Regions from separate parts of the Pseudomonas sp. Eqa60 genome, predicted to be linked through region 1. Evidence: predicted binding sites of a transcription regulator. Region 1 holds the regulator's gene; each other region holds the start of a gene.

Region 1 (7,465 bases):
TCGGAGATCGACAGCAGGATGTGGTCGCCTTCCTGTTCCGCCGCCAGTACCACCTTGCCGCCACGGGACTTGCCCGAGGCTTCGCGCTCTTCCGGCGATTCGATGCCGTGGTCCACCGCGTTGCGCACCAAGTGCACCAGCGGGTCGGCCAGGGCTTCTACCAGGTTCTTGTCGAGGTCGGTTTCTTCCCCCACCAGCTCCAGGTTGATCTCTTTCTTGAGCTGCCGGGCCAGGTCGCGAACCAGGCGCGGGAAGCGCCCGAAGACCTTCTTGATCGGCTGCATGCGGGTCTTCATCACCGCGGTCTGCAGGTCGGCAGTCACCACGTCGAGGTTCGACACGGCCTTGGACATGGCTTCGTCGCCGCTGTTGAGGCCCAGGCGCACCAGGCGGTTACGCACCAGCACCAGCTCGCCCACCATGTTCATGATTTCGTCCAGGCGCGCGGTATCGACACGCACCGTGGTTTCCGCTTCGCTGGCAGGCTTTTCCGCCGGCGGGGCCGCAGCGGCGGCGCGAGCCGGGGCCGGGGCCGGGGCCGGGGCCGCAGCAGGAGCAGCGGCAGCTTTCGGCGCCTCGGCCTTGGGCTCGGGCTTCTTCGCCGCCGGCTTGGCGACGGCAGCAGTGGCCGCCGCAGCCGGAGCCGCAGTGGCCGCGGCTGGCTTGGCCGCACCCGGGGTTTCGGAGAATTTGCCCTTGCCGTGCAACTCATCCAGCAGGGATTCGAATTCGTGATCGGTGATCAGGTCGCTGCCGGCTGCGGCTGCGCTTGGTGCGGCTGCGGCAGGAGCGGCAGGCGCCGCCGCCACGGCCGAATCCAGGGCCTCCACGGCGAAGTTGCCCTTGCCATGCAACTGGTCCAGCAATGCTTCGAATTCATCGTCGGTGATCTCATCACCTGCGCCAGCCGCACCACTGGTGGCACTGGCCGCGGCCGGTGCCACGGCATCCGGGGCGAACTGGCCCTTGCCGTGCAACTGATCGAGCAGGGATTCGAACTCCGCGTCGGTGATTTCATCGCTGGCCGGCTCGCCCTGGGCCGCAGGTGCGGCGGCAGGCGCTGCTTCGGCTTCGGCCTTGGCGGCATTCAGCGAGTCGAGCAACAGCTCGAATTCGTTATCGGTGATGTCCCCTGCCGGGCTTTCTTCAGCCACAGGCTCGGCAACCGGCTCAACCACCTCTTCCACAGCAGGTGCTGCAGGCTCGGCGCCGGCAGGTTCGGCCAGGCGCGCCAGGGCCGCCAGCAACTCCGGTGTGGCAGCGGTGATTTCGGTGCGCTCACGGACCTGGCTGAACATGCCGTTCACCGCGTCCAAAGCTTCAAGCACCACGTCCATCAGTTCCGAGTCGACTCGCCGCTCACCCTTGCGCAGGATGTCGAAGACGTTCTCGGCGATGTGGCAGCACTCCACCAGCTCATTGAGCTGGAGGAAGCCGGCGCCCCCTTTAACAGTGTGAAAACCGCGAAAAATTGCATTGAGCAAATCCGCATCATCCGGCCGGCTTTCCAGCTCGACCAGTTGTTCGGACAGTTGCTCTAGAATCTCGCCGGCCTCAACCAGGAAATCCTGAAGGATCTCTTCATCGGCGCCGAAGCTCATTAATGGGTGCTCCTAGAATCCAAGGCTGGAAAGCAAATCGTCTACATCGTCCTGACCGGACATAACGTCTTCCCGTTTATCGGCATGAATCTGCGGACCTTCACCCTTGGCGAGATGTTTTTGCGGATCTTTTTCAGCGAGGATCGATTCACGGTCATGTTCGATACCGGCGAAACGATCGACCTGGCTGGCCATCAAGACGAGTTTGAGCAGATTGCTTTCGACTTCCGTGACCAACTGGGTCACACGCTTGATCACCTGACCGGTCAGGTCCTGGTAATCCTGCGCCAGCAGAATGTCGTTGAGGTGGCCGGAAACGGTACGGGTTTCCTGTTCGCTGCGCGTCAGGAAACTGTCGACCCGGCGCGCCAGCTCGCGAAACTCTTCAGCGCCGACCTCGCGCCGCATGAAGCGCCCCCAGTCTGCGCTCAAGGCCTGGGCTTCAGTGCTCAAGCCGTTGACCAGCGGGGTGCTGCTCTCCACCAGGTCCATGGTGCGGTTGGCTGCGGCTTCCGTCAGCCGGACCACATAGGACAGGCGCTCAGTGGCATCCGTGATCTGTGAAACTTCCTCGGCTTGCGGCATGTGCGGGTCAATCTGGAAATTGACGATCGCGCTATGCAGCTCGCGGGTGAGCTTGCCCACTTCCTGGTACAGGCCGCGGTCACGGGTCTGATTGAGCTCATGGATCAATTGCACCGCTTCGCCGAACCGGCCCTTTTCAAGGCTCTCGACCAGTTCCAGCGCATGTTTTTTCAGGGTCGACTCAAAGTCGCCCAGTGAAGATTCGTTATGCTCCATAGCTCCCCCGTGGCGGAATGGCTACGCGTCTCAACCGATGCGTTCGAAGATTTTTTCGATCTTCTCTTTCAACGCCTGAGCCGTGAATGGTTTGACGACATAGCCGTTTACGCCGGCCTGGGCAGCTTCGATGATCTGCTCGCGCTTGGCTTCAGCAGTCACCATCAATACCGGCAGGTGCTTGAGTTTTTCATCGGCGCGCACGTGGCGCAGCAGGTCGATACCGGTCATGCCCGGCATGTTCCAGTCCGTTACCAGAAAGTCGATGCTCCCGCTGTTGAGTACCGGAATGGCGGTAGTGCCATCGTCGGCCTCGACCGTGTTGGTGAATCCCAGATCACGCAACAGGTTCTTAATGATCCGCCGCATCGTTGAAAAGTCATCAACGATGAGGATTTTCATGTTCTTGTCCAATTCGACCTCCAAGCAGTCTTAAACGCATCCAGCACCTGAACGCGCCATTCAATCAATCCGGCATAACACACAACGACTGCATGGAGCACATACTGCAAGACCGGTGCAGCGCTTGCTTCACCGGTCCTGAACGCAGTGTCCCCACACTGCCTGTCAGCGCGCTCGCCACTCCCCCAAACGCCCCCGCAAACGGGCTGCGCACTGGCTGTGTAACTGGCTGACCCGCGATTCGCTGACCCCCAGGACCTCACCGATCTCCTTGAGGTTCAGCTCTTCGTCGTAGTACAGCGCCAACACCAGTCGCTCGCGCTCCGGCAAATTGGCAATCGCATCCGCCAACGCGGCCTGGAAGCGTTCATCCTCCAGGTCCCGTGACGGCTCGAGATGAGCACTGGCGCCATCCTCATGCAGCCCTTCATGCTCGCCGTCCTGCAACAGGTCGTCGAAACTGAACAGGCGGCTGCCCAAGGTGTCGTTCAAAATCCCGTAATAATCGTCGAGACTCAATTGAAGTTCGGCCGCAACTTCATGATCTTTAGCGTCACGACCGGTTTTAGCTTCAATTGCGCGAATCGCATCACTGACCATGCGCGTATTACGGTGCACCGAACGCGGCGCCCAGTCGCCTTTACGAACCTCGTCGAGCATCGCCCCACGGATACGGATACCCGCGTAGGTTTCGAAACTCGCCCCCTTGCTCGCGTCGTATTTGGTCGACACTTCGAGCAAACCGATCATCCCGGCCTGAATCAGGTCTTCTACCTGAACACTGGCCGGCAACCGCGCCAGCAGGTGATAGGCAATACGCTTGACCAGAGGCGCGTAGCGCTCGATCAATTCGTACTGGCTGTCACGCGCCGACTTCTTGTAGAGGTTGTAGCCACTGGCAGTCATAGCACCGGTCCCGCTGTTTGATGCACTAGCCGCTCGACAAAAAACTCCAGATGCCCGCGTGGGTTCGCCGGCAACGGCCAGGTATCGACTTTTTGCGCGATGGCCTTGAACGCCAATGCACACTTCGAACGAGGAAAGGCTTCATAGACCGCACGCTGCTTTTGCACGGCCTTGCGTACGCTTTCGTCGTAGGGAACTGCGCCGACGTATTGTAAGGCCACGTCCAGGAAGCGATCCGTGACCTTGGTCAATTTTGCAAACAGGTTGCGACCTTCCTGAGGGCTCTGAGCCATGTTGGCCAGGACCCGGAAACGGTTCATGCCGTAGTCGCGGTTGAGCAGCTTGATCAGCGCGTAGGCGTCCGTGATCGAGGTCGGCTCGTCGCACACCACCAGCAGTACTTCCTGGGCCGCGCGGACAAAGCTGACTACCGAGTCACCAATACCCGCAGCGGTGTCGATCACCAGCACATCGAGATTGTCGCCGATATCGCTGAAGGCCTGGATCAGGCCAGCGTGCTGCGCAGGGCTCAGGTGCACCATGCTCTGGGTGCCCGAGGCGGCCGGTACGATGCGGATGCCTCCAGGCCCCTGGAGCAGCACATCGCGCAGTTCGCAACGACCCTCGATGACGTCGGCCAGGGTATGTTTGGGAGTCAGGCCCAGCAGGACATCGACATTGGCCAGTCCCAGGTCGGCATCCAGCAGCAAGACCCGCCGGCCGAGCTCAGCCAGAGCCAGGGACAAGTTCACTGACACATTAGTCTTGCCGACGCCACCTTTGCCGCCGGTCACCGCAATCACCTGTACGGGATGCATGCTGCCCATGTTCTTTCTTTACCTTGTCTTACTTAGACGGGGCCACATAACTGGCTGCGCGTTCACCATTGGAACAATGCATGGCAGACCATCGATGTAGATACACTGCAATCTATTCATGATTACCTCAGCCAACCCGTTTGGACGGGCTGTGGTAAAGGTCAGCGAACATGTCGGCCATGGCTTCCTCGCTGGGTTCTTCCTGCATCTGTACGCTTACCGCGCGACTCACCAGCTGATGCCGGCGAGGCAGGTGCAGATCGTCAGGAATCCGCGGACCATCAGTGAGATAGGCAACCGGCAGTTCATGACTGATGGCCAGGCTCAGCACTTCGCCAAGACTGGCTGTTTCATCAAGTTTAGTCAGGATGCAACCGGCCAGGCCGCAGCGTTTGTAGCTGTGGTAGGCGGCGGTCAGCACCTGTTTCTGGCTGGTGGTAGCCAGTACCAGATAGTTCTTCGCACGAATGCCACGACCGGCCAGGCTCTCCAGTTGCATGCGCAACGCCGGATCGCTGGCCTGCAGGCCGGCGGTATCGATCAGCACCACGCGCTTGCGCAGCAGCGGATCCAGTGCCTGGGCCAGGGACTGGCCCGGGTCCACATGGGTCACCGACACATTGAGGATGCGCCCCAGGGTCTTGAGCTGCTCCTGGGCGCCGATGCGGTAGCTGTCCATGCTCACCAGGGCAATGTTCTGCGCCCCGTACTTGAGCACGTAGCGCGCCGCCAGCTTGGCCAGGGTGGTGGTCTTGCCCATGCCGGCCGGGCCGACCATGGCGATCACGCCGCCCTCTTCCAGAGGCTCGACTTCCGGGGTCTGGATCATTCGCGCCAGGTGCGCCAGCAACATGCGCCAGGCCTGACGGGGTTCGTTGATTTCGGTAATCAGTGCCAGCAGGTCGCGGGCCAGCGGGCCCGACAGGCCGATGCGCTGCAGGCGACGCCAGAGGTTGGCCTGCTCCGGACGGCTGCCCTGCAATTGGCTCCAGGCCAGGGAGCCGAGCTGCACTTCCAGCAGTTCGCGCAGACCGTTGAGCTCGAAACGCATCGAGTCCAGCGCCCGCGTATCGGCAGGTGGCGCTGCAGGAGCCGGCGCCGGGCGCGGACGCTCGGTCAGGGTCGGCTCGATCAGGGGCTCGGCCGCGGTCAACGGCAGGCCGGCGAACAGCTGGCGATTGGTGATCGAGGCACTGTCGCCCTCGCCCCGCAGGCTTAGTTCGGCCTGGGCGGTGACAATCCGCGACTGGGTCTTGCGCAGCTCGTCCTCGAGTTCCATGTTCGGAACCCGTGGCGACAAGGCCGACAACTTGTAATCCAGCGCAGCCGTCAGCTCGACACCGCCGGCGATCCGCCGGTTGCCGATGATGGCGGCTTCAGCGCCCAACTCATCACGAACCAGTTTCATGGCCTGACGCATATCGGCGGCGAAAAAACGCTTAACTTGCATAACCCACTACCTCAGCCGTTGGGCCCTACTGTCGCAACGATGGTCACTTGCTTGTTGTCCGGAATTTCCTGGTACGCCAGCACATGCAAACCCGGGACGGCGAGACGGCCGAACCGCGAGAGCATGGCGCGGACCGGCCCCGCTACCAACAGAATCACCGGTTGACCTTGCATCTCTTGACGCTGCGCCGCATCGATCAGCGAACGCTGCAGCTTCTCTGCCATGCTTGGCTCCAGCAGAACGCCTTCTTCCTGGCCTTGTCCTGCCTTCTGCAGACTGCTGAGCAAAATTTGTTCCAACCTTGGCTCCAAGGTGATCACAGGCAGCTCAGACTCAGTGCCTACAATGCTTTGGACGATGGCACGAGACAATCCGACGCGTACCGCGGCAACCAAAGCGGCAGTATCTTGACTCTTGGCGGCATTGTTGGCGATGGCTTCGGCAATGCTGCGGATGTCGCGTACCGGCACCTGCTCGGCCAGCAGCGCTTGCAGGACCTTGAGCAACTGCGACAGCGACAGCACGCCCGGCACCAATTCCTCGGCCAGCTTCGGCGAACTCTTGGACAACACTTGCAGCAACTGCTGGACCTCTTCGTGGCCGATCAGTTCGCTGGAGTGCTTGTACAGAATCTGGTTCAAGTGGGTGGCGACCACGGTACTGGCGTCCACCACGGTGTAGCCCAGGGACTGCGCCTGCGGCCGTTGGCTGATTTCGATCCACACCGCTTCCAGACCAAAGGCCGGGTCCCGAGCGGAGATGCCGTTGAGCGTGCCATAGACCTGCCCCGGGTTGATCGCCAGCTCGCGATCCGGATAGATCTCCGCTTCGGCCAGGATCACCCCCATCAGGGTCAGGCGGTAGGCGCTCGGCGCCAGGTCCAGGTTGTCGCGGATATGCACCGTGGGCATGAGAAAGCCCAGGTCCTGGGAGAGCTTCTTGCGCACCCCCTTGATCCGCGCCAGCAATTGCCCGCCCTGGTTGCGATCCACCAGGGGAATCAGGCGGTAACCGACTTCCAGGCCGATCATGTCGATCGGCGTCACGTCGTCCCAACCCAACTCCTTGGTTTCCAGGGCACGGGCCGGGGAAGGCAGCAGGTCCTGTTGACGCTGGACCTCTTCCAGAGCCTTGACCTTGACCTGGTTCTGTTTTTTCCAGACCAGGTAAGCGGCGCCACCGGCCACGGCCGCCAGGCTGAGGAAGGAGAAGTGCGGCATGCCCGGCACCAGCCCCATCACGGCCATCAGGCCGGCTGCCACCGCCAGCGCCTTGGGCGAAGCGAACATCTGGCGGTTGATCTGCTTGCCCATGTCTTCGGAACCCGAAGCCCGGGTCACCATGATCGCCGCCGCAGTGGACAGCAACAGTGATGGCAATTGCGCCACCAAACCGTCACCGATGGTCAGCAAGGCGTATACCCGGCCCGCATCGCCAAAGCTCATGTTGTGCTGGAAGATACCGACGGCCATGCCGCCGATCAGGTT
Region 2 (7,465 bases), 1.4 Mb from region 1:
TGCCCCTGGAACAACTGGTAACGCGCCTGCAAAGCGTGACGCTGGGGTTGCTGGGTGACCTGGCCAGCGGCAAGGTCACCGGCACCCTGGCCAACTCGGCGCTGTATCTGAAAGCCTTCGGCCATGCGGTGATCGGCTGGCGCTGGCTGGAACAGGCCATCCGGGCCGAGGAAGGACTGGCGCGGGCAGTGGCGGCGGATCGGGATTTCTACCTGGGCAAGTTGCAGGCCGCGCGCTACTTCCTGACCTGGGAAGTGCCAGGCTGCCAGCACGAGCTGGCACTGCTGGAAGCGCGGGACGATACCTGCCTGAGCATGCAGGACGCCTGGTTCTGAGGCCACCCAGGAGCCGGCTTGCCGGCGAAGGCGCCCGGCCTGACACACCGCGGCGCATGGTTCGCTGGCAAGCCAGCTCCTACACCAGGCGCCATTGCTCCCCGTAGGAGCCGGCTTGCCGGCGAAGGCGCCCGGCCTGATACACCGCGGCGCATGGTTCGCTGGCAAGCCAGCTCCTGCACCAGGCGCCATTGCTCCCCGTAGGAGCCGGCTTGCCGGCGAAGGCGCCCGGCCTGATACACCACGGCGGGTGGTCAGTGCAGCTTGAAGCCGCCCACCTGTCGGGCCAGGTCCTCGGAGAGGCGCTGCAGGGTCCGGCAGTCTTCACGACAGGCCTGGACTTCGGCCGCGGTGGCCCGGGCCAGATCGGAGATGCCCTGGACATTGCGGTTGATCTCTTCGGTCACCGCCGACTGCTCCTCGGTGGCGGTGGCCACTTGCTGGTTCATGTCGCTGATGTGCTCAACCTGCCCGGTAATCGCTGTCAGCGAAGCCCCGGTCTGCTGGCTGGACTGCACCCCGGTACCCGTGGCCGACTGCCCGGCATGCATGGAGGCCACGGCATTCTCCGCGCCCTGCTTGAGGCTCTGGATCATCTGCTGGATCTCGTCGGTGGACGCCTGGGTGCGCTGGGCCAGGGTCCGCACTTCGTCCGCCACCACGGCAAAGCCTCGGCCCATTTCCCCGGCACGGGCTGCCTCGATAGCCGCATTGAGGGCCAGCAGGTTGGTCTGCTCGGAGACCCCGCGGATCACCGCCAATACCTGATCGATGGAGGCCACCTGATGCGCCAGTTCACTGACAGCGCTGGCGGCCAGGGCAATTTCCCCGGACATGCTTTCGATGTGCCGGATCGAGCCGTCCACCACCCCCTGGGCCAGCTGGGCTTCATCCCGGGCCGCCTGGGACGCATCGGCCGCCTGCCCGGCATTGCGCGCGATGTCCTGGACGGTCAGCCCCATCTGGTGCACGGCCGTGGCCACCATGTCGGTCATTTCCTGCTGCCGCCCCGAGCGCTCGGCAGTGTTCTCCACCACCGCCGCCACCTGCCCCACGGATGAGCGCAGACGCTCGGTGGTGGCCAGCACTTCGCCGATCATGCCGTGCTGGCTGTCGAGAAAACGATTGAAGCCCCGGGCCAGGTCCCCCAGCTCGTCGGCCCGGCTGGCATCCAGGCGCAGGGTCAGGTCGCCACCACCGCTGCCGATGGCTACCAGCCCGGCGGTCACCTGACGCACAGGCCGCACCAGGCCGCGAGCCAGCCAGATCACCAGCAGCAGGCAGACCAGGGCGATAGCCAGGCCGATGCCGGTGGTCAGCCACAAGGTTTGCCGGGCATCGGCGTAGATCTGCGCTTCGGGCACCTCGGCCACCAGCGACCACCCCATGCCCCGCAGTGGCAGGCCCAGGGCCACAAAGTCTTCGCCGTCGCGCACGAACCGGCTGCTGGCCAACCCCTCGTGCCCCATGACCGCCTGGGCGGCCGACTCGCCGATCTGCTCGGACAGGTGCCGCTTGCCACTGAACTGCGCCTCGGGGTGAACCTGGATCAAGCCGTCGGCGCGCACCAGATAGACCTTGCCGTGCTCGCCGAAGCTGAAGTCATGGATCAATTGCGACAGCGCCTGCATCTTCAGCCCGAGCCCGGCCACCCCCACCAGCTTGCCGTCCTTCTTGACCCGCATGTCGATGAACATCGCCAACTCGCCGGTGGCCACATCGGTGTCGATGTTGAGCAGCCGCGGCTTGTCGCTGTCGATGAAGCTGTAGAACCAGGCGTCCTTGGGATTGGAACGGCTGAGGGTGCGATCCAGCCCCTTCTCGTTGTAGTAGTGGTTGGTCGCGGTGCCCACCATCAAGGTGGTGAAGGCCTGGTTTTCGGCGCGGATGCCTTCCAGGTAGTCGACGAACACCTGGGCCTGGGCCGGATCCTCGCCGCCTGCCAGCCAATCGCGCAGCATGCCGTTGCTGGCAATGTCCCGGGCGACCGTCAGCGGCTGGGCGAGAATGCGTTCGATATCGTTGCGCATGGCTTCGATGCTCGAAGGCAGCGCCTTGTCCACCAGGTAGTTCTGGGTCAGGTGGTTGATCACCACGGTGTAGACCGCCACCACCACCAGCAGGCTGACCAGCAGGGCCGAGCCCATGCTGAGGACGAGTTGCCATTGAATACTGCGTCGCCAGAATTGCATGGAACACCTCTTTCTTATTGGTATAAGAGGCTGAAATGTCGCGCCAGCCGCGGAAGGCTGTATACAAACATTAGTTATGTTTGTCCAACCTATAACCCTGCGGCTGTGTGCAGTTCCGTCAGTTCTGTTGAATGGTCTTGGCGATGACCTCGACAGTGGCGCTCACTTGCTCTTGATAGCGCTCCAGTTCCTGGGCATGGCGCTTCTGCATCTCGATCTGCTGCGAGCACAGGTTCATCGCCGCCAGCACCAGCAGGCGCTCGCCGATCAGCGTCGGGTACTTCTTCTTGGTGTCGGCCAGGGCCGCCTTGAGCATCAGCGCAGCGTCCATCAGGGTCTGTTCTTCCCCGGCCGGCGCCTTGATCGAGTAATCCTCCCCCAGGATCGAAACGACCTTCACTCCATCGATGTGATGTCTCATGGATTGGCCGGGCTCGCGCTGACACGCTCAACCAGCGCCTGGATGCGGGCAGCGGTGGCGCCTTGCTTTTCTTCCTGCTCCATCAGGCTCAGTTGCAGGCTTTCGTTTTCATCCTTGGCCTGGTCCAGTTGTTCCTTGAGGGCTGCGTTCGTACCGAGCAGTTCCTGGTTCTGTACCACCAGGTCGCTGACCAGCTGTTCCAATTGGCTGAGGGATGCTTCCAACATTTTGATCTTCCGGGCTTTTTGCAAAGGGCGCGTACGATAAAGAAAAGTCACCCTGGATGCCAGGGTTATCCAGGCGCAAAGCCTTGATTTTACTGGCGATGACCCTTCCGCGAGAGCTGTTAGAGACTGTCATTCTGCGCTCCGGTTCCTGACGCCTCGTCGGAGTCTCGGACTTTTATGAACTTTCCCAGTTACGCATAAGAAATTTCTGAAACTGCATCCGCCGGTTCAAGAAGCCATTGTTCAACGCGATAGACAGGTACGTCCCTGATCCTGCCAGCGCAATAAAGCGCTCACCCGAGGTAATGTCCATGTCCCTGCGCTCCCTGAATATTGCCCCGAGGGCTTTCCTCGGATTTGCCCTGATCGGCTGCCTGATGCTGTTTCTCGGGGTGTTCGCCCTGAATCAGATGGGCAAGATCCGCTCAGCCACCGAGCGCATGAGCCAGGACACCATCCCGAGCATCAAGAGCGTCGATGAATTCACCCAGCTCAGCCTGCGCCAACGGGTCCAGGCCTACCGGCTGCTGCTCAACCGCGAACCCCAGGCCCAGCAGCAGACCCTGGATGCCATCGACCAGCGCAACCAGAAGATCGAAGAAGCCCGGGCCCAGTACCTGAAGCTCATCAGCAGCCCCGAGGAGCGCCTTGCCTACGAGCAATACGGCACGCTGCTGAGCCACCACCGGCAGTTGGAGAGCCAACTGATCGAGCTGTCGCACAACAACCAGCTTGAGGCCATGCAACAACTGCTCAATACCGACCTGATGGACAGCGCCGAAAAGATCAACGCGGTCCTCAACCAACTGGTGGAGATCAACAGCCATTACGCCACCGTCGCCGACGATGATGCTGCCGCTCAGTACCGCAGAGCCTTCAATCTGGTGGTGGGGCTGCTGGTGCTGGCCAGCGCCCTGACCCTGCTGTTCGCCTGGCGCCTGATCCGCAGCATCACCCAGCCCATCGCCAATGCCCTGAGGGCCGCCGAAGAGATCGCCGAAGGCAACCTGACCCGCCCCATCACGGTCGATGGCAGCGACGAAGCCGGGCGCCTGCTGCAAGCCATGGTCACGATGCAGGAAAAGCTGCGCGACACCCTGCAGAGTATTTCCGGCTCCGCCCATCAGTTGGCGTCGGCGGCCGAAGAGCTCAACAGCGTCACCGAGGAAGGCGCCCGCGGCCTGACCCAGCAGAACAACGAGATCGAACAGGCCGCCACCGCGGTCAATGAAATGACCAGCGCCGTGGAGGAAGTGGCGCGCAATGCGGTGAGCACCTCCGAAGCCTCGAAGAGCGCCACCACTTCCGCCGGCGACGGCCGCGACCTGGTGCGCGAAACCGTGTCGGCCATCGAGCGCATGAGCTCCGACGTGCAAGGCACCGCCAGCCTGATCGGCGACCTGGCCAACGAGTCCCGGGACATCGGCAAGGTACTGGACGTGATTCGCGGCCTGGCCGACCAGACCAACCTGCTGGCCCTCAATGCCGCCATCGAGGCTGCCCGGGCCGGTGAGGCCGGTCGCGGTTTTGCCGTGGTCGCCGACGAAGTCCGCGCCCTGGCCCACCGCACCCAGCAGTCCACCAGCGAAATCGAACGCATGATCGGCAGCATCCAGAGCGGCACCGAGCACGCCGTGGACTCCATGCGCAACAGCACCGAACGCGCCGAATCGACCCTGAGCATCGCCCGGGGGGCCGGCCAGTCCCTGGACACCATCAACAGCGCCATCAGCGAAATCAACGAACGCAACCTGGTGATCGCCAGCGCCGCTGAAGAACAGGCCCAGGTGGCCCGTGAAGTGGACCGCAACCTGGTGAACATCCGCGACCTGTCGGTACAGTCCACCACCGGTGCCAACCAGACCCAGGCCGCCAGCAGCGAGCTGTCACGCCTGGCGGTCGACCTGAACAACCTGGTCACCCGATTCAAGCTCTGAAGCCCTTGCGCCCTGCTCCAGCTCCCGCCGTTGAGCGGTGGGGGCTGGTGAGGGTGGCGTTCAAGGCACCCCAGCAGGCAGGTACCGGACAGGCTTAATCCACGGCGAGACTCAAGACTTTAGTCGTACGACCGATAAGTCACGGTAGAGTCAGTCTCAAGCCCCGCACGGATGCGCCCTTTTTGGTACCTACCATGTCCCTTCGTAATATGAATATCGCTCCGCGGGCCTTCCTCGGCTTCGCCATGATCGGCGGCTTGATGCTGATCCTCGGGGTGTTCGCCCTGAACCAGATGAGCAAGATCCGCGGCGCCGCCGAAGACATCACGTCGAGCAGCGTGCCAAGCATCAAGAGCCTCGACGAATTCACCCAGTTGACCCTGCGCCTGCGGGTGCTGTCCTACCGCTTGCTGGTGAACCGTGAGCCGGACGTGCAGCAAAAGACCATCGAACTGCTGGAAATGCGCAACCAGCAGATCCGCGCCGCCCAGGTCATCTACGAAAAATTCATCACCAGCCCGGAAGAAAAATCCGCCTACGAGCAGTACCTCCAACTGCTGGGCCAGTACCGGCAGATCGAAGAGCGGATGAAGAGCCTGTCGCGCAACAATCAGGTGGATGAGCTGCGCAACTTGCTCAATACCGAACTGCTGAACAACTCCGAAGCCATGAACACCGTGCTCAACCGCTTGCTGGAGATCAACACCCAGCAGACCGTGGACACCAACCAGCAAGCCGCCGAGCAGTACTCCTCGGCCTTCAACCTGGTGGTGGCGCTGCTGGTGCTGGCTACTGGCCTGACCTTCCTCTTCGCCTGGCTGCTGACCCGCAGCATCACCCAGCCCATCGCCAACGCCCTGGGCGCCGCCGAGGAAATCGCCGAGGGCAACCTGACCCGGCCGATCAAGGTCGATGGCAGTGACGAGGCCGGGCGCCTGTTGCAGGCCATGGCCAAGATGCAGGAAAAACTGCGCGACACCCTGCAGCGCATCTCCGGTTCCGCCACCCAGTTGGCTTCGGCGGCCGAAGAGCTCAACAGCGTCACCGAGGAAAGCGCCCGCGGCCTGACCCAGCAGAACAACGAGATCGAACAGGCCGCCACCGCGGTCAATGAAATGACCAGCGCCGTGGAAGAAGTGGCGCGCAACGCGGTGAGCACCTCCGAAGCCTCGAAGAATGCCACCGCCTCCGCCGGCGACGGCCGCGACCTGGTGCAGGAAACCGTGTCGGCCATCGAGCGCATGAGTTCCGATGTGCAGGGCACCGCCAGCCTGATCGGCGACCTGGCCAACGAGTCCCGGGACATCGGCAAGGTGCTGGACGTGATTCGCGGCCTGGCCGACCAGACCAACCTGCTGGCCCTCAATGCCGCCATCGAGGCCGCCCGTGCCGGTGAGGCCGGTCGCGGTTTTGCCGTGGTCGCCGACGAAGTCCGCGCCCTGGCCCACCGCACCCAGCAGTCCACCAGCGAAATCGAACGCATGATCGGCAGCATCCAGAGCGGCACCGAGCACGCCGTGGATTCCATGCGCAACAGCACCGAACGTGCCGAATCGACCCTGAATATCGCCCGGGGTGCCGGCCTGTCCCTGGACACCATCAACAGCGCCATCATCGAGATCAACGAACGCAACCTGGTGATCGCCAGCGCCGCTGAAGAACAGGCCCAGGTGGCCCGGGAAGTGGACCGCAACCTGGTGAACATCCGCGACTTGTCGGTGCAGTCCTCCACCGGTGCCAACCAGACCAGTGCAGCCAGCAACGAGCTGTCGCGCCTGGCCGTGGACCTCAACGGCATGGTTGCCCGCTTCCGCCTCTGAAACACCCCGCCAGCCCTGGATGGCGCCGGTAAAACGGCGCCGGAATTCGCACCTGGGGAATCCGCCACTGTCGCCAAAAGCTTTTTGACAGTGGCGTATTTCAACAGGTTAGAATCGCTGGCACGCAGACTGCATGGTCAGCCTGCGCCCGCCTTTTTCGCCCTGGAGTACTGCCTTTGAATGCGACGACCATCAACAGCCTGTTCTTGATCGGCGCGTTGCTGGTAGGTGCGAGCATTCTGGTGAGTTCACTTTCATCGCGCCTGGGCATCCCGATCCTGGTGATCATCCTGGCCGTGGGCATGACCGCCGGGGTGGACGGCGGCGGCATCATCTTCGACAACTACCCGACCGCCTACCTGGTGGGCAACCTGGCCCTGGCCGTGATCCTGCTGGACGGCGGCCTGCGTACCCGGGTCGCGAGTTTCCGCGTGGCCCTGTGGCCGGCGCTGTCCCTGGCCACGGTGGGGGTGCTGATCACCACTGGCCTGACCGGCATGGCAGCCGCCTGGCTGTTCGACCTCAACCTGATC
Region 3 (7,465 bases), 3.4 Mb from region 1:
CACGCAGCTGGTTGTCGATACGACGGGACTCATGGCGCTCGGAAGCGATCACCTGCAGGCCACCGGACTCCAGCACTTGCTGGTGACGCTTCTGCCAGTCGGCCTTGATCTGGGCGATCTGCTCCGGAGTCGGGTTCTCCAGGGAAGCCACTTCCACTTCCCAGTTGCCGCCCAACAGGATGTCGGTACCACGACCGGCCATGTTGGTGGCGATGGTCAGGGCGCCCGGGCGACCGGCCTGGGCAATGATTTCCGCTTCCTTTTCGTGGAACTTGGCGTTCAGGACCTTGTGCTCGATGCCTTCCTTGTTGAGCAGGTTGGACATGTGCTCGGACGTTTCGATGGTCGCGGTGCCTACCAGCACCGGACGGCCCTGGGTCATGCACTCCTTGATGTCGTTGATGATCGCGGCGTATTTCTCGTCCGCGGTCAGGAACACCAGGTCGTTGTAGTCCTTACGGGCCAGCGGCTTGTTAGGCGGAATCACCATCACCTGCAGACCGTAGATCTGATGGAACTCGAAGGCTTCGGTGTCGGCGGTGCCGGTCATGCCGGACAGCTTGGTGTACAGACGGAAGTAGTTCTGGAAGGTGGTCGAGGCCAGGGTCTGGCTCTCGGCCTGGATATTGAGGTTTTCCTTGGCTTCGATGGCCTGGTGCAGGCCTTCGGACAAGCGGCGACCGGGCATGGTACGACCGGTGTGTTCGTCCACCAGGACCACCTGCCCATCCTGGACGATGTATTCAACGTTGCGGTTGAACAGCTTGTGCGCACGCAGGCCGGCGTAAACGTGGGTCAACAGGCCCAGGTTGTGCGCCGAGTAGAGGCTTTCGCCTTCAGCCAGCAGGCCGACCTGGGTCAGCATTTCTTCGATGAACTGGTGACCGGCTTCGTTGAGCTCGACCTGGCGGGTCTTCTCGTCGACGGTGAAGTGCCCGGCCTTGGTGACCTGGCCTTCCACTTCCTCGATGTGCTGCTCGAGGCGCGGGATCAGCTTGTTGATCTCGGTATACAGGCGGGAGCTGTCCTCAGCCTGGCCGGAAATGATCAACGGAGTACGGGCTTCGTCGATGAGGATCGAGTCGACTTCGTCGATCACGGCAAAATTGAGCTCGCGCTGGAACTTGTCTTCCATGCTGAAAGCCATGTTGTCGCGCAGGTAGTCGAAACCGAATTCGTTGTTGGTGCCGTAGGTGATGTCGGCGGCGTAAGCAGCACGTTTCTCTTCAGGCGGCTGGAACGGCGTGACCACGCCGACGCTCAGGCCGAGGAATTCGTACAGCGGGCGCATCCAGTTGGCGTCGCGGCGAGCCAGGTAGTCGTTCACGGTCACCACGTGCACGCCCTTGCCGGACAGCGCATTGAGGTACACACCCAGGGTCGCTACCAGAGTCTTGCCCTCACCGGTGCGCATCTCGGCGATCTTGCCTTCATGCAAGGTCATGCCGCCGATCAGCTGCACATCGAAGTGGCGCATTCCCATGATCCGCTTACCGGCTTCACGGGCGACCGCGAAGGCTTCGGGAAGCAGTTTGTCGAGGGTTTCACCCTTGGCGATACGGGCCTTGAACTCGGCAGTCTTGGCACGCAATTGATCGTCCGAAAGGGCCACCATTTGCTCTTCGAAGGCATTGACGATCTGTACCGTCTTGAGCATGCGTTTGACTTCACGCTCGTTCTTGCTTCCAAAAAGTTTCTTTAACAAAGGCGCAAACATATCGGCAGGATCTTCCACACATAGGGTTGGAGGGCGGCCCCGTGAGTCGCCCGAGCAGCCCTCATGGCCGCATGCGAACGAGCATTCTACCCGGAAACGATGGTGAGGAAAGTGGCGTTATTCCACGATGCTGGCACAGCGCTGTGACGGGGCTCACCTAAAATAAGGGCTTTTCGCTGAACTTCAAGCCCATTGACCACAGAAGTTAATGATTACGATCAGCAAAGAACTAGAAATTGATCAAAGTACGAACAAGCGATGGCACCGGCGTGGCGGGCGCTTTCTGCTACCATGGCGCCTCTGTAACTTCAGGTTTCTGATCATGGCATTTCGCCCCCTTACGGCACGCGCTCCCGCCGTTCTTCTTCGCGAAGCCAAGCCTCTGAAAGCCATACTCGGCCACGCCCAGCGCCTGGCACATCTGCAGCGCCTGCTGGAAAGCCAGCTGCAGCCGGCCGCTCGCGAACATTGCCACGTTGCTTCCTGGCGTGAAGGCAGCCTGCTGCTGATCGTCACCGACGGGCACTGGGCAACGCGCCTGCGCTATCAGCAAAAGCGCCTGCAACGTCAATTGCTGGAGTTCAACGAGTTCAGCAACCTGACGCGCATCCTGTTCAAGGTCCAGCCGCCGACGGTCCAGCAAGGGGCCGCGGGACACACCATGGACCTGTCGAACAACGCCGCTGAAACCATCCAGGCCACCGCAGAGGGCATCACCGATCCCAACCTGCGCGCGGCCCTGGAGCGCCTGGCCAGCCACGCCAAACCGCGGGGCTGACTCAAGCCTGTACTTCAGCGCCGCTTGCTGCCGCCGAGCAGGGAACCCATCAAGCCCCGCACCAGTTGCCGTCCCAATTGATTAGCCGCCTGGCGCATGGCCGACTTCAATGCCTGCCCGGCAGCCGTGCCAAGGAACTCACCCGCCCGGTCGGCCAGGCTGGGCTCTTCAGCCGCTGCTTTGCCAGAAGGCTGCTGATCCTGCGGTGCCAACTCCTTGCGCCCCAGCAACACTTCATAGGCTGATTCGCGGTCGATCGGTTTGTCATAGCGCCCCAGCAGCGGCGAACTGGCGATCAGGGCCTGGCGCTCGGCCTCGGTCAGCGGCCCGATCCGCGACTGCGGCGGCGCCACCAGTACCCGCTGGACCATTTCTGGCGTGCCCTTGTCCTGCAAGGTGCCCACCAGCGCTTCGCCGATGCCCAGCTCGGTCAGTACCGCCAGCGCATCGAAGGCGGGGTTGGGACGGAAACCATCCGCCACGGCGCGCAGGGACTTCTGTTCCTTGGCAGTAAAGGCCCGCAAGCCATGCTGGATACGCAATCCCAATTGAGCCAGGACATTGTCCGGCAGGTCCCCGGGCGACTGGGTAACGAAATACACCCCCACACCTTTGGAACGAATCAGCCGCACCACCTGCTCCAGCCGGTCCTGCAAGGCCTTGGGAGTACCGGCGAACAGCAGGTGCGCTTCGTCGAAGAACAGCGCCAGCAGCGGTTTTTCCGCATCGCCCCGCTCCGGCAGTTGCTCGAACAGCTCGGCCAGCAGCCATAAAAGGAAGGTCGCATAGACTTTCGGCGCCTCATGCACCAGGCGGCTGGCATCGAGCAGATGAATCCGCCCACGACCATCGGCGGCCGGCTGCAGAATGTCCTCCAGCTGCAACGCCGGCTCACCGAACAGTGCTTCGGCGCCCTGCTGCTCCAGGGTCGCCAGGCGCCGCAACAGCGCCTGGCTTGAGCCGGTAGTCATCAACGCAGCATCGTCCCCGAGCAGCTGCGGGTTGTCCTTGAGGTGGTTGAGCAGCGCCTTGAGGTCCTTCAGGTCGAGCAGCAACAGGCCTTCGCGATCAGCCACCTTGAACGCCGCATACAGCGCCGACTGCTGGCTGTCGGTGAGTTCCAGCAAACTGCCCAGCAGCAGCGGGCCCATTTCGCTCAGGGTGGTGCGCAGAGGATGACCGCTTTGCCCATGGATATCCCACAGGGTCACCGGATAGGCCTGTGGTTGATGCTTGAGCCAGGGCATGCCGGCGATCCGCTCGGCAACCTTGCCCTGGGGGTTGCCCGCAGCCCCCAGCCCACAGAGGTCGCCTTTGATGTCTGCGGCAAATACCGCTACCCCGGCATCACTGAAGGCTTCTGCCAGGCGCTGCAGGGTGACGGTCTTGCCGGTGCCCGTGGCGCCCGCCACCAGACCGTGGCGGTTGGCCAGGCGCATGGCCTGGGCGATCGGCAGGCCATCGAGGCCGGCACCGATTACGAGTTGCGATGAGTCAGGCATTTTGTCACCCCTGGTTAATCTTTGGCCTTACACGGTCGATATGAATAAATGATGGATCAGAAGTATCTGAAATAAAGGTCAGGTAATTCCCTTGGGATAGATGGAGATATCAGCTTACTTATAACACCGCCCTTCTGTGCGTTTTTCCAACCCGATGCCCTGGACTCAAAGACCTTAGCGGACACCCCAAGCCATGAACAAAAATCTGCGCTTCAGCCACAAGATCCTGCTTGCCGCCTCGCTGATCGTCATAGCTGCATTTGCACTATTCACGCTCTACAACGATTACCTGCAACGCAACGCCATTCGTGATGATCTGGACAACTATCTTCAGGAAATGGGCGACGTCACGGCAAAAAATATTCAGACCTGGCTCGCCGGTCGCGCCCTGCTGATCGAGAACATCTCCCAGTCGGTGGCCCTCAACACGGACCCTGCGAATGTCAGCAACCTGCTGGAACAGAAATCCGTCAGCTCGACCTTCATGGGGGCCTACCTGGGCAACAATGACGGCACCTTCATCATCCGTCCCAACAGCAAGATGCCGGATGGCTACGATCCTCGCGCCCGCCCCTGGTACAAGAGTGCCGAGAGCAGCAGCGGCTCGGCCCTGACCGAACCCTATATCGACCTGGCGTCCGGCCAGTTGGTGATCTCCATCGTCGACAGCGTGATCAAGGCCGGCCAGAGGATCGGTGTGGTCGGCGGCGATCTGAGCCTGCAAGTAATCACCGACAGCATCAATGCCCTGGACTTTGACGGCATGGGCTACGCCTTCCTGATCAGCGCCGACGGCAAGATCCTGGTGCACCCGGACAAGAACCTGGTGATGAAGACCCTCAAGGACGTCTACCCCCAGGACACCCCCAAGATCAGCAGTGAACTCAGCGAGATCACTGTCGATGGCAAGCCGCGCATTGTCACCTTCACCCAGATCAAGGGCCTGTCCTCGGTGAACTGGTACATCGGCCTGTCCGTGGACAAGGACAAGGCTTTCGCCATGCTCAGCGAGTTCCGCACCTCGGCGATCATCGCCACCCTGACGGCCGTGGCCCTGACCATTGCCCTGCTGGGCCTGCTGATCCGCCTGCTGATGCAGCCGCTGCACGTGATGACCCGGGCCATGCAGGACATCGCCGATGGCGAAGGCGACCTGACTCGACGCCTGAACATCCATAACCAGGACGAGTTCGGCATCCTCGGCACCGCCTTCAACCGTTTCGTCGAACGCATCCACGGCTCGATCCGCGAAGTGTCCTCGGCCACCGAGCACGTCAACGAAGTCGCCCTGCGCGTGGTCAGCGCCTCCAACTCGTCGATGCTCAACTCCGACGAGCAGGCCAGCCGCACCAACAGCGTGGCCGCCGCCATCAATCAGCTCGGGGCCGCCGCCCAGGAAATCGCCCGCAATGCCGCCCAGGCTTCGCAACAGGCCAGCGATGCGCGCAACCTCGCCGAAGACGGCCAGCAAGTGGTGGATCGCAGCATCCAGGCGATGAACCAACTGTCGGACATGATCAGCGCCTCCAGCAGCAACATCGAAACCCTCAACAGCAAGACCGTGAACATCGGGCAGATCCTCGAAGTGATCACCAGCATTTCCCAGCAGACCAACCTGCTGGCCCTCAACGCAGCCATCGAAGCGGCCCGGGCCGGCGAGGCAGGACGCGGCTTTGCCGTGGTTGCCGATGAAGTGCGCAACCTGGCGCACCGCACCCAGGAGTCGGCGCAGCAAGTGCAGGGCATGATCGAGGAGCTGCAAGTGGGCGCTCGCGAATCGGTGAGCACCATGAGCAACAGCCAGCGCCACAGCCAGGACAGCGTGGAAATCGCCAACCAGGCCGGGGAACGACTCAACAGCGTGACCCAGCGCATAGGCGAGATTGACGGCATGAACCAGTCGGTGGCCACGGCGACCGAAGAGCAGACCTCGGTGGTGGAGTCCATCAATATGGACATTACCGAGATCAATACGCTGAATCAGGAAGGCGTGGAAAACCTCCAGGCCACCTTGCGGGCCTGCTCCGATCTGGAGCAGCAGGCAGCACGCTTGAAGCAACTGGTGGGCAGTTTCAGGATCTGAAAGCGCCCAACGCCCTGTCGCCGGCTAGCCGGCGGCAGGCTCAAGCAGGCTTGGGCCGGGATGGCGCCTGGGGTTCCTGCTGCAATTGCTCCCACAACTGCGCGGCATCGGGAAAATCGGTGCCGTCGTCAGGGCTCAACTCATCGGGGTCATAACGGCTCAGGCAACCTTCGCCGAGGGTGGCGGGTGCCTTGGACGTGGCTTTATCCAGTGGATCGGTCATCGGGCTGACCTCGTGAGGTGCAAAACCAGGAGCGGGGTATTGAACCCCCGCGCCTGGTTTTTTTTCAATCAGAACACCACAGTCTTGTTGCCGTGCACCAGCACACGGTCTTCCAGGTGATAGCGCAGGCCGCGGGCCAGGACCATTTTCTCCACGTCACGACCGAAACGCACCATGTCCTCGATGCTGTCGCTGTGGCTGACCCGCACCACGTCCTGCTCGATGATAGGACCGGCGTCCAGTTCCTCGGTGACGTAGTGGCAGGTTGCGCCGATCAGCTTCACACCGCGCAGCGAGGCCTGATGGTAAGGCTTGGCACCGACAAAGGATGGCAGGAAGCTGTGGTGGATGTTGATCACCTTGTGCGCGTACTCGCTGCACAGCTCCGGCGGCAGGATCTGCATGTAGCGCGCCAGCACCACCACTTCGGCGTCGTGCTGCTTGACCAGGCGCGACACCTCGGCGAAGGCCGGCTCCTTGTCCTGCGGGTTGACCGGCACGTGGTAATAAGGAATGCCGTGCCACTCGACCATGCTGCGCAGATCATCGTGGTTGGAAATCACGCAGGCGATCTGGCAATCCAGCTCATCGCTGTGCCAGCGGTGCAGCAAGTCGGCCAGGCAGTGGGATTCGCGGCTGGCCATCAGTACCACGCGCTTTTTCTCGGCGGTATCGGTAATGCGCCAGTCCATCGAGAACTCTTCGGCGATCGGCGCAAAGGCCTCGCGAAAAGCCTCCAGGCCAAAGGGCAGTGAATCGGCACGAATCTCGTGGCGCATGAAAAACCAGCCACTGAGATTGTCCGAGTGGTGGCTCGCTTCGGTGATCCAACCGTTGTGGGAGGCTAGAAAGTTACTGACTTTGGCAACGATGCCAACGCGGTCAGGGCAAGAAATCACCAACCGAAAGGTGCGCATGGGGGGAAACTCCAGAACTTCGCAAAGGTCGCCATTCTAGCGATTGCGCGACAAAACTGCAGTATTCATTGCATCCAGCGCCCCGGGCAGATCACCAAGGGCCGCTCCGGCCCGGCTTAGCGGCCGCTACTCCAGGCGCCGTAATGGCACTTGTAAATAGTGCTTAACTAGTTTGTGAATAACCGGCCCGAATGCATCAACCTATTAAATAGCGAAATGTCTTTTACGCCTAAACACACTAAGAG
Region 4 (7,465 bases), 2.2 Mb from region 1:
TCGAGATCGTTCTTGCCGGTGCCATCGCCCGTGCAATTGTTGTCGTTGCCGGACTGGAACAGGGTGCCGGGGTTGTGCCGCACGAACCAGTGCCGGGGCGAGCCGCCGGTCACCGCATCGCGCTGGTCCCAGAAGTCCAGTTCCAGGGTGCGCACACTGTCGAGCACGCTGCTGAAGGTGCTTGCGTATTGCTTCTCGTAGCAGTTGTGACAGGCCACCTGGGCGATGCCGTTGAACGGGGTATTCCAGGTAGCCGGGGCGATGAACGCCGGGCTTTCCTGGCTGAACGCCGCCGGGCTGAGCAAGAGTGCCGACAGCGCCAGGGCGCGGGGGACGAAACGGGAAAGATGAGTCATGCCAGCTCCTGCTGAAAGGGAGGTCCTTGGGGCAAACCACTGCTCATCTGTTTTAGTCGAATCAAGCCTCATTGCAACTTTCGCCCCCCAACCCGGATTGAGGGGCGAGGCGGCAGCCGTCAGCGGAAGCGATCGACTTCCTGGCGCAGGTCCGCGGCCAGGGTTTCCAGCTCACGGGCAGTGACCGCCAGGTTGGACACCACTTCACGCTGCTCGCTGTTGGCCTGGGCAATGCTCTGCAGATTGCTGCTGAGTACCGTGGCGGTGCTGCTCTGCTCCTGGGTCGCGGTAGTGATGGCGGCAAACTGCTCGCCGGCGCTGCGGCTCTGCTCGTCGATCAGGGCCAGGGCCGAGGCCACGTCGGCGTTGCGCGACAGGCCTTCCTGCATCAGGCGGTTGCCCTGCTCCATGGTCTGGATGGCGTGGCCGGTTTCCTGCTGGATGCTGTTGATCATCTGGGAGATTTCATCCGTGGCTTCACGGGTACGCGAGGCCAGGTTGCGTACCTCATCCGCCACCACGGCAAAACCGCGGCCCTGCTCACCGGCCCGGGCGGCCTCGATAGCGGCATTCAGGGCCAGCAGGTTGGTCTGGTCGGCAATCGCGGTGATCACTCCGACAATTCCTCCGATCTCCTGGGAGCGCTGGCCCAGGGTGTTGATCACCGTGGCCGTGCTGTTGAGGGCTCCGGCGATCTGTTCCAGGGAAGACGAGGCCTCTTGCATGGAGGTGCGGCCAATATGGGTCTGCTGGGCGTTTTCCTGGGCCAGGCGCTGGGTACTGCCCATGTTGTCGGCGATGTTCAGCGAGGTGGCGCTGAACTCCTCCACCGCCCCGGCCATGCTGGTGATCTCGCCGGACTGCTGCTCCATGCCTTCATATGCACCGCTGGACAAGCCGGACAGCACCTGGGCCCGGCCATTGACCTCGGCGGCAGAGCGGCGGATGTGCTCGACCATGGTCGACAGGGCTTCGCCCATCTGGTTGAAGCTGCGGGCCAACTGGCCGATTTCGTCATGGCTGGCAACGTTCAGCCGTGCGCTCAGGTCACCGCCGCCCAGGGCCTGGGCCTGGCGCACCAGGTCGCTCAGCGGTGCCAGCTTGCTGCGCAGCAGCCAGACCGTAGCGCCCACCGCCAGCAGCATGGCCAGCAGGCTGCCGATCACCAGCCGAATACCAACGCTCCAGGTCACCGCGCGGATCTCTGCCTTGGGCATGCTCGCCACCACCGACCAGGGGCCCCCCTCGAACGGCACTGCCAGGCTGTAGAAGTCTTCGCCCTGATCACTCCAGAAACGCCCCTTGCCCGGCTCCTTGGCCGCTTGCGCCATGACCTGCGCCGCCTGCTCCGGCGCCTGCACGCCGGCCGGTGGCACCAGCCACTTGTTCTGCTCGTCGAGCAGGGCCAGGGAGCCGCTCTGGCCGATGCGGAAGCGCTTGAGGTTGGCGAACTGGGCATTTTGCGCATCGGTGTAATCGAAGCCGACAAACAGCACCGCGATGACCTTGCCGCTGCGGTCCAGCACCGGGGTGTACTGGGTCATGTAGAAGCGTTCGAAGAGCAAGGCCCGGCCCACATAACCCTGGCCCGCCATGAGTTTCTGATAGGCCGGGTGGGCATGGTCGAGCAAGGTGCCGATGGCGCGGCTGCCATCCTGCTTGCTCAGGGAGGTACTGACCCGCACGAAGTCATCGCCACTGCGCACGAACAAGGTCGCCACACCGGCGGTCATCTGCTTGAACTGGTCGACTTCGGCGAAGTTGTTGTTCAGCACCACATCCCCCAGGTGCAATCCCGGGGTCTGCACCCCGGCCACGCTCACCGGTTGTTCCGGATGCAGGCTCAGGCCGCTGCTGAAGCGGTTTTCGAACAGGCCGCTGAGGCGCTGGGTGCTCTCGCGCAGGCTGCCGTGGAACGTGTTGAGCTGATCGGCCAGCAGGCGGGCTTCACTGGCCAGGTGTTCCTCTCGGGTGTCGAGGTTCGCCGAGTCCAGCGAACGCAAGGCGAACAGGGTGCTGCCGCTGATCACCAGGGCGAGTATCAAGGCAAGGGCGAGCCCTAGCTGAGAGGCTATGCGGGCACGGGGTTGGGACATGATGGCTCCTTGCCGAGAAGGCGGATCATCCTGATCGGTCAGCACCCTCGGCAGTCATAATTCTAAGATTTTTAATCAGTTAGGACCTTCCTGAACGCTGGTTCCATAACCCATGGATTCGGCGGCACAAGCCAATACTTGAGCGCTTTGCAGGGATATTTGCACGCCCCGCCAGCCGGGTACTGCAACGTTTCAGCCCAGGCGCTCTACGGCGGGCAGTTGCATGGCCTGGACCTCGCCCTGAAGGAAGTCGCTGAGGCGCCGCAAACGCTCGCCTCCGGGCCGGGTCCTGGGCCACACCAGATAGTAGTTCAGGCCACTGGCCACCGCTGTCGGCCAGGGCAGGCTCAAGCGACCCTGGGCCACATCCTCGGCCACCATCAGCAAGTCCCCCATGGACACGCCATAACCCCGCGCAGCGGCAATCATCCCCAGCTCCAGGGTGTCGAACACCTGCCCGCCCTTGAGGGACACCTGGTCGGTCAGGCCCATGTGCTCCAGCCAACTGCGCCAGTCGCGGCGGTCCGGGGTCGGGTGCAACAGCTCGGTGGCGGCCAGGCGCGCCACGTCCCAGGGCTGATCATTGAGCAGGTTCGGCGCGCCCACCGGAATCAGCAGTTCGGGAAACAGGTAGCTGGCCTCCCAGTCCGGGGGGAAGTGGCCATTGCTCAGCAGCACCGCGCAGTCGAAGGGCTCCTGGTTGAAGTCCACCGAGTCCACGTCCATCCAGGCACTGGTGAGCTGCACCTCATTGCCCGGCTGCAAATGGCGGAAGCGGCTGAGTCGCGCCAACAGCCAGCGCATGGTCAGGGTCGAGGGCGCCTTCATGCGCAAGATGTCATCTTCGGCACGCAGGGTATTGCAGGCCCGTTCCAGGGCACCGAAGCCCTCGCGTATCCCCGGCAGCAGCAAGCGCGCCGCCTCGGTCAGTTGCAAGTTGCGCCCGCTGCGCTGGAACAGCCGGCAAGCGAAGTGATCCTCCAGGGTCCGGATATGCCGGCTGACCGCACTCTGGGTGATCGACAGCTCTTCGGCTGCCCGGGTGAACGAGCTGTGCCGGGCCGCTGCCTCGAAGGCGCGCAGGGCATACAGCGGAGGAAGACGACGGGACATGCAGGCACTCCAGGACGGGACAGGGCCACGCTACCAGAAAGTGCTTCGCATGAGTTTTAATCATGCCAGCAATCGTTTTTATCCCTTTGTGCTATGGGCCAAGAGCGCCGAGAATCAGCGCTCTCCCGGACTTTCTCCTGATCGAGCCTGATGACCATGCAGCATCCAGCACGTACCGAACTCTGGGCCATCCTGCGGCTGGCGGGGCCGCTGATCGCCTCGCAGCTGGCGCACATGCTGATGGTCCTCACCGACACCCTGATGATGGCCCGCCTGAGCCCCGAGGCCCTGGCCGGCGGCGGCCTGGGTGCGGCCAGCTACTCCTTCGTATCAATCTTCTGCATCGGCGTGATTGCCGCGGTGGGCACACTGGTAGCAATCCGCCAGGGCGCTGGCGACATCGAGGGCGCAGCGCGCCTGACCCAGGCCGGGCTCTGGCTGGCCTGGCTGATGGCCCTGGTGGCCGGCCTGCTGCTGTGGAACCTCAAGCCGCTGCTGTTGCTGTTCGGCCAGACCGAAAGCAACGTCCACGCCGCCGGCCAGTTCCTGCTGATCCTGCCGTTCGCCCTGCCCGGCTACCTGAGTTTCATGGCCCTGCGCGGCTTCACCAGCGCCATCGGCCGGGCCACGCCGGTGATGGTCATCAGCCTGGGCGGCACCGTGGCCAACTTCCTCCTCAACTACGCGCTGATCACCGGCATGTTCGGCCTGCCCAAGCTCGGCCTGGTGGGCATTGGCCTGGTGACCGCCATCGTCGCCAACTGCATGGCCGTGGCCCTGGCCTGGCACATCAAGCGCCACCCGGCCTACGCCGCCTACCCGCTGCGCCAGGGCCTATCCCGGCTGAACACCCATTACCTGCGGGAGCTGTGGCGCCTGGGCCTGCCCATCGGCGGCACCTACGCGGTGGAAGTCGGGCTGTTTGCCTTCGCCGCCCTGTGCATGGGCACCATGGGCAGCACGCAACTGGCAGCGCACCAGATCGCCCTGCAGATCGTCTCGGTGGCGTTCATGGTGCCGGCGGGGATTTCCTACGCCATCACCATGCGCATCGGCCAGCATTACGGCGCCGGGCAATTGCTCGATGCACGATTGGCCGGGCGCGTGGGCATCGCCTTTGGCGCGGTGGCGATGCTGGGGTTCGCCATGATCTTCTGGCTGCTGCCGAACCAACTGATCGGGCTGTTCCTCGACCACAACGACCCGGCCTTCGCCGAGGTGATCCGGCTGGCCGTGAGCCTGCTGGCGGTGGCCGCCTGGTTCGAGCTGTTCGACGGCACCCAGACCATTGCCATGGGCGCGATCCGTGGCCTCAAGGATGCCAAGACCACCTTCCTGGTGGGCCTGGGCTGCTACTGGCTGATTGGCGCACCTTCGGCCTGGCTGATGGCCTTCACCCTGGGCTGGGGGCCGACCGGTGTCTGGTGGGGCCTGGCCCTGGGGCTGGCGTGTGCGGCCATCAGCCTGACCCTGGCATTCGAGTGGCGGATGCGCCGCATGATCCGGCGTGAGCCGCCCGTGCCGGCCATGACTCTCCAGGCCGGCCAGGCGGATTGAGCCCGAACCGGCGCCGGTTTAAACCGTCCCTTCCTGCAGCGCCTGCTGGCTGCTGCCGAAGGTCAGATAGTCCATCAGTTCCGCCAGGGGCAGCGGCTTGCTGATCAGATAGCCCTGGGCCTGGTCGCAACCAAAGCCCCGCAGCAAGGCCAGCTGTTCCGCCGTCTCCACGCCTTCGGCCACCACATTCAGGTTCAGGTTATGGGCCAGGTTGATCATGGCGTGGACCAGCTTGCGGTTCTCTTCGCGCTGCTCCATGCCGCCGACAAAGCTCTTGTCCACCTTGAGCAGGGTAATGGGCAGGCTGTTGAGGTGGACGAAGGAAGAGAAGCCGGTACCGAAATCGTCCAGGGAGAAACGCACTCCCAGGCGCCCCAGGGCATCCATGGTCTGCTTCACCAGGTCACTGCGGCGCATCACTGCGGTCTCGGTCAATTCGAATTCCAGCCACTGGGCCTCGACTCCGCGCTCGGCAATCAGGCGGCTCAGGGTCGAGAGCAGTTGGCTGTCCTGGAACTGGCGGAACGACAGGTTCACCGCCATGTGCAACGGCGGCAGGCCGCGTTCACGCAGGGCCTGCATGTCCCGCAGCGCACGGGAAATCACCCAGTAGCCCAGAGGCACGATCAGCCCGCTCTGCTCGGCCAGGGGCACGAACTCGCTGGGCGGCAACAGGCCGCGCTCGCCATGGCGCCAGCGCACCAGGGCTTCGAGGCCCACGATCTTGCCGTCATGCAGGTTCAGCCGGGGCTGGTAGTGCAGCTCCAGTTCGTCGCGGCGCAGGGCCCGGCGCAGTTCGCTTTCCAGGTCGGCCAGGCTGCGAGCGTTGCGATTGATCCGCTCGTTGAAGATATGAAAGGTGCAGCCCTGGGTGCTCTTGGCCTGTTGCATGGCGATGTGTGCATGCCACATCAGCGGGTCGGCGCCGGCATTGGCCCGGGCATGGGCAATCCCCAGGCTGCAGCCGATCAGCAGGCTTTCGCCATCGACCCAATAGGGCTCGGCCATGGCTTCGGTGATGCGCTCGGCCATCCACTCGGCCCGCTGTGGAGCGCGGCGGGTGTCGATGAGCAAGGCAAACTCATCACTGCCCAGGCGGGCCAGTTGATCGCCGGCCTCAAGCTGGCTTTTCAGGCGCGAGACCACCTGCAGGATCAGCCGGTCGCCGGCCTGGTGGCCCAGGGCGTCGTTGGCGTGGCGGAAATTGTCCAGGTCGAGATGGCCCAGGGCCAGGCCACGGCCTTCGTTTTCCGCCAGGCGCGCGGCCAGCAAGGTCTGGAACCCCTGGCGGTTGGCGATGCCGGTCAGGGGGTCCTGCTCTGCCAGGCGCTGCAGGGTGTTTTCCAGCAGGCCGCGCTCACGTACATGGCGCAGGCAACGGCGCAGGGCATCGGTACTCAGGCAGGAACTCACCAGCCAGTCGCTGACGCCTACAGGGGCTACGGGCGGTTCCTGGTCCAGCAGCAACACGGTGGGCAGGCTGCAACGCCCGGGGCCGGGCTGCAAATGAGGAAGGGTCAACAGGACCGCGTTGCGGTCGTCTTCAAACAAACGGCTGACAGACTCCCAGCTGGGAGCACTGATCAATACCACCGAGTCTCCCAACGGAGCGACACACTCGCGCAACAACGCTGTCCACACCGGCTCTTCAGCCAGTAGCAGCAAACGCAAGGGTTCGACAGGCTTAGACAAGCTAGCTCCCTAGACTCTGCAAATTAAGTTGGCGGCGGGCATTATGGCGCGCAAATAAACAATAACAATTGATATTGATTATCATACGCAATTTCTTGTACCGCTCTAACTCGAACATTAGACGCATATTCAGCGCGCATCCTGAGGGAAAGTATCAAAACCGGCAAATTTAGATCGCGTTGTGCGTCACAAGTCGGACAGAGGCAGCAGAATCCGTCCAGCCTGTTAAAATGCCCGCCCTTTTCGTAACCGATCCCTTTTTACCGTCATGTCCCGACTCAATCCCCGGCAGCAAGAAGCCGTGAACTATGTCGGCGGCCCTCTTTTGGTGCTCGCCGGCGCAGGCTCCGGCAAGACCAGCGTGATCACCCGCAAGATCGCGCACCTGATCCAGAATTGCGGCATCCGCGCCCAGTACATTGTCGCCATGACCTTTACCAACAAGGCCGCGCGGGAAATGAAGGAGCGGGTCGGCACCCTGCTGCGCAGCGGCGAAGGCCGTGGCCTGACGGTCTCGACCTTCCACAACCTGGGCCTGAACATCATCCGCAAGGAGCATGTGCGGCTGGGCTACAAGCCGGGCTTCTCGATCTTTGACGAGACTGACGTCAAGGCCCTGATGACCGACATCATGCAGAAGGAGTATTCCGG

Evidence for each region. Region 1 encodes FliA, which starts transcription of late flagellar genes. Its sites were predicted from a motif close to CTAAAGTTTNNNNNNNNNNNGCCGNTAA; they were not measured.
Region 2: a site for FliA is predicted at 5,223-5,250, ahead of KI242_RS02515 (methyl-accepting chemotaxis protein). Genes of this name have one in related genera too.
Region 3: a site for FliA is predicted at 4,012-4,039, ahead of KI242_RS24455 (methyl-accepting chemotaxis protein). Genes of this name have one in related genera too.
Region 4: a site for FliA is predicted at 2,568-2,595, ahead of KI242_RS30580 (methyl-accepting chemotaxis protein). Genes of this name have one in related genera too.

What each region holds. Positions count from the first base shown of each region.
Region 1 covers NZ_AP024342.1:1,927,112-1,934,576, reverse strand. Annotated here, with positions in the region: gene KI242_RS08720 (chemotaxis protein CheA) at 1-1,601, opposite strand, end outside; gene KI242_RS08715 (protein phosphatase CheZ) at 1,614-2,402, opposite strand; gene KI242_RS08710 (chemotaxis response regulator CheY) at 2,433-2,804, opposite strand; gene fliA (RNA polymerase sigma factor FliA) at 2,970-3,710, opposite strand; gene fleN (flagellar synthesis regulator FleN) at 3,707-4,537, opposite strand; gene flhF (flagellar biosynthesis protein FlhF) at 4,656-5,978, opposite strand; gene flhA (flagellar biosynthesis protein FlhA) at 5,990-7,465, opposite strand, start outside.
Region 2 covers NZ_AP024342.1:562,805-570,269, reverse strand. Annotated here, with positions in the region: gene KI242_RS02540 (acyl-CoA dehydrogenase) at 1-335, shown strand, start outside; gene KI242_RS02535 (methyl-accepting chemotaxis protein) at 590-2,527, opposite strand; gene KI242_RS02530 (cell division protein ZapA) at 2,646-2,948, opposite strand; gene KI242_RS02525 (hypothetical protein) at 2,945-3,175, opposite strand; gene KI242_RS02520 (methyl-accepting chemotaxis protein) at 3,487-5,112, shown strand; gene KI242_RS02515 (methyl-accepting chemotaxis protein) at 5,307-6,932, shown strand; gene KI242_RS02510 (potassium/proton antiporter) at 7,109-7,465, shown strand, end outside.
Region 3 covers NZ_AP024342.1:5,429,923-5,437,387, forward strand. Annotated here, with positions in the region: gene secA (preprotein translocase subunit SecA) at 1-1,717, opposite strand, end outside; gene KI242_RS24445 (DciA family protein) at 2,040-2,495, shown strand; gene KI242_RS24450 (helicase HerA-like domain-containing protein) at 2,510-3,997, opposite strand; gene KI242_RS24455 (methyl-accepting chemotaxis protein) at 4,191-6,080, shown strand; gene KI242_RS24460 (hypothetical protein) at 6,121-6,303, opposite strand; gene purU (formyltetrahydrofolate deformylase) at 6,372-7,220, opposite strand.
Region 4 covers NZ_AP024342.1:6,715,521-6,722,985, forward strand. Annotated here, with positions in the region: gene KI242_RS30575 (phosphatidylinositol-specific phospholipase C domain-containing protein) at 1-356, opposite strand, end outside; gene KI242_RS30580 (methyl-accepting chemotaxis protein) at 476-2,452, opposite strand; gene KI242_RS30585 (LysR substrate-binding domain-containing protein) at 2,645-3,565, opposite strand; gene KI242_RS30590 (NorM family multidrug efflux MATE transporter) at 3,716-5,122, shown strand; gene KI242_RS30595 (bifunctional diguanylate cyclase/phosphodiesterase) at 5,141-6,814, opposite strand; gene rep (DNA helicase Rep) at 7,083-7,465, shown strand, end outside.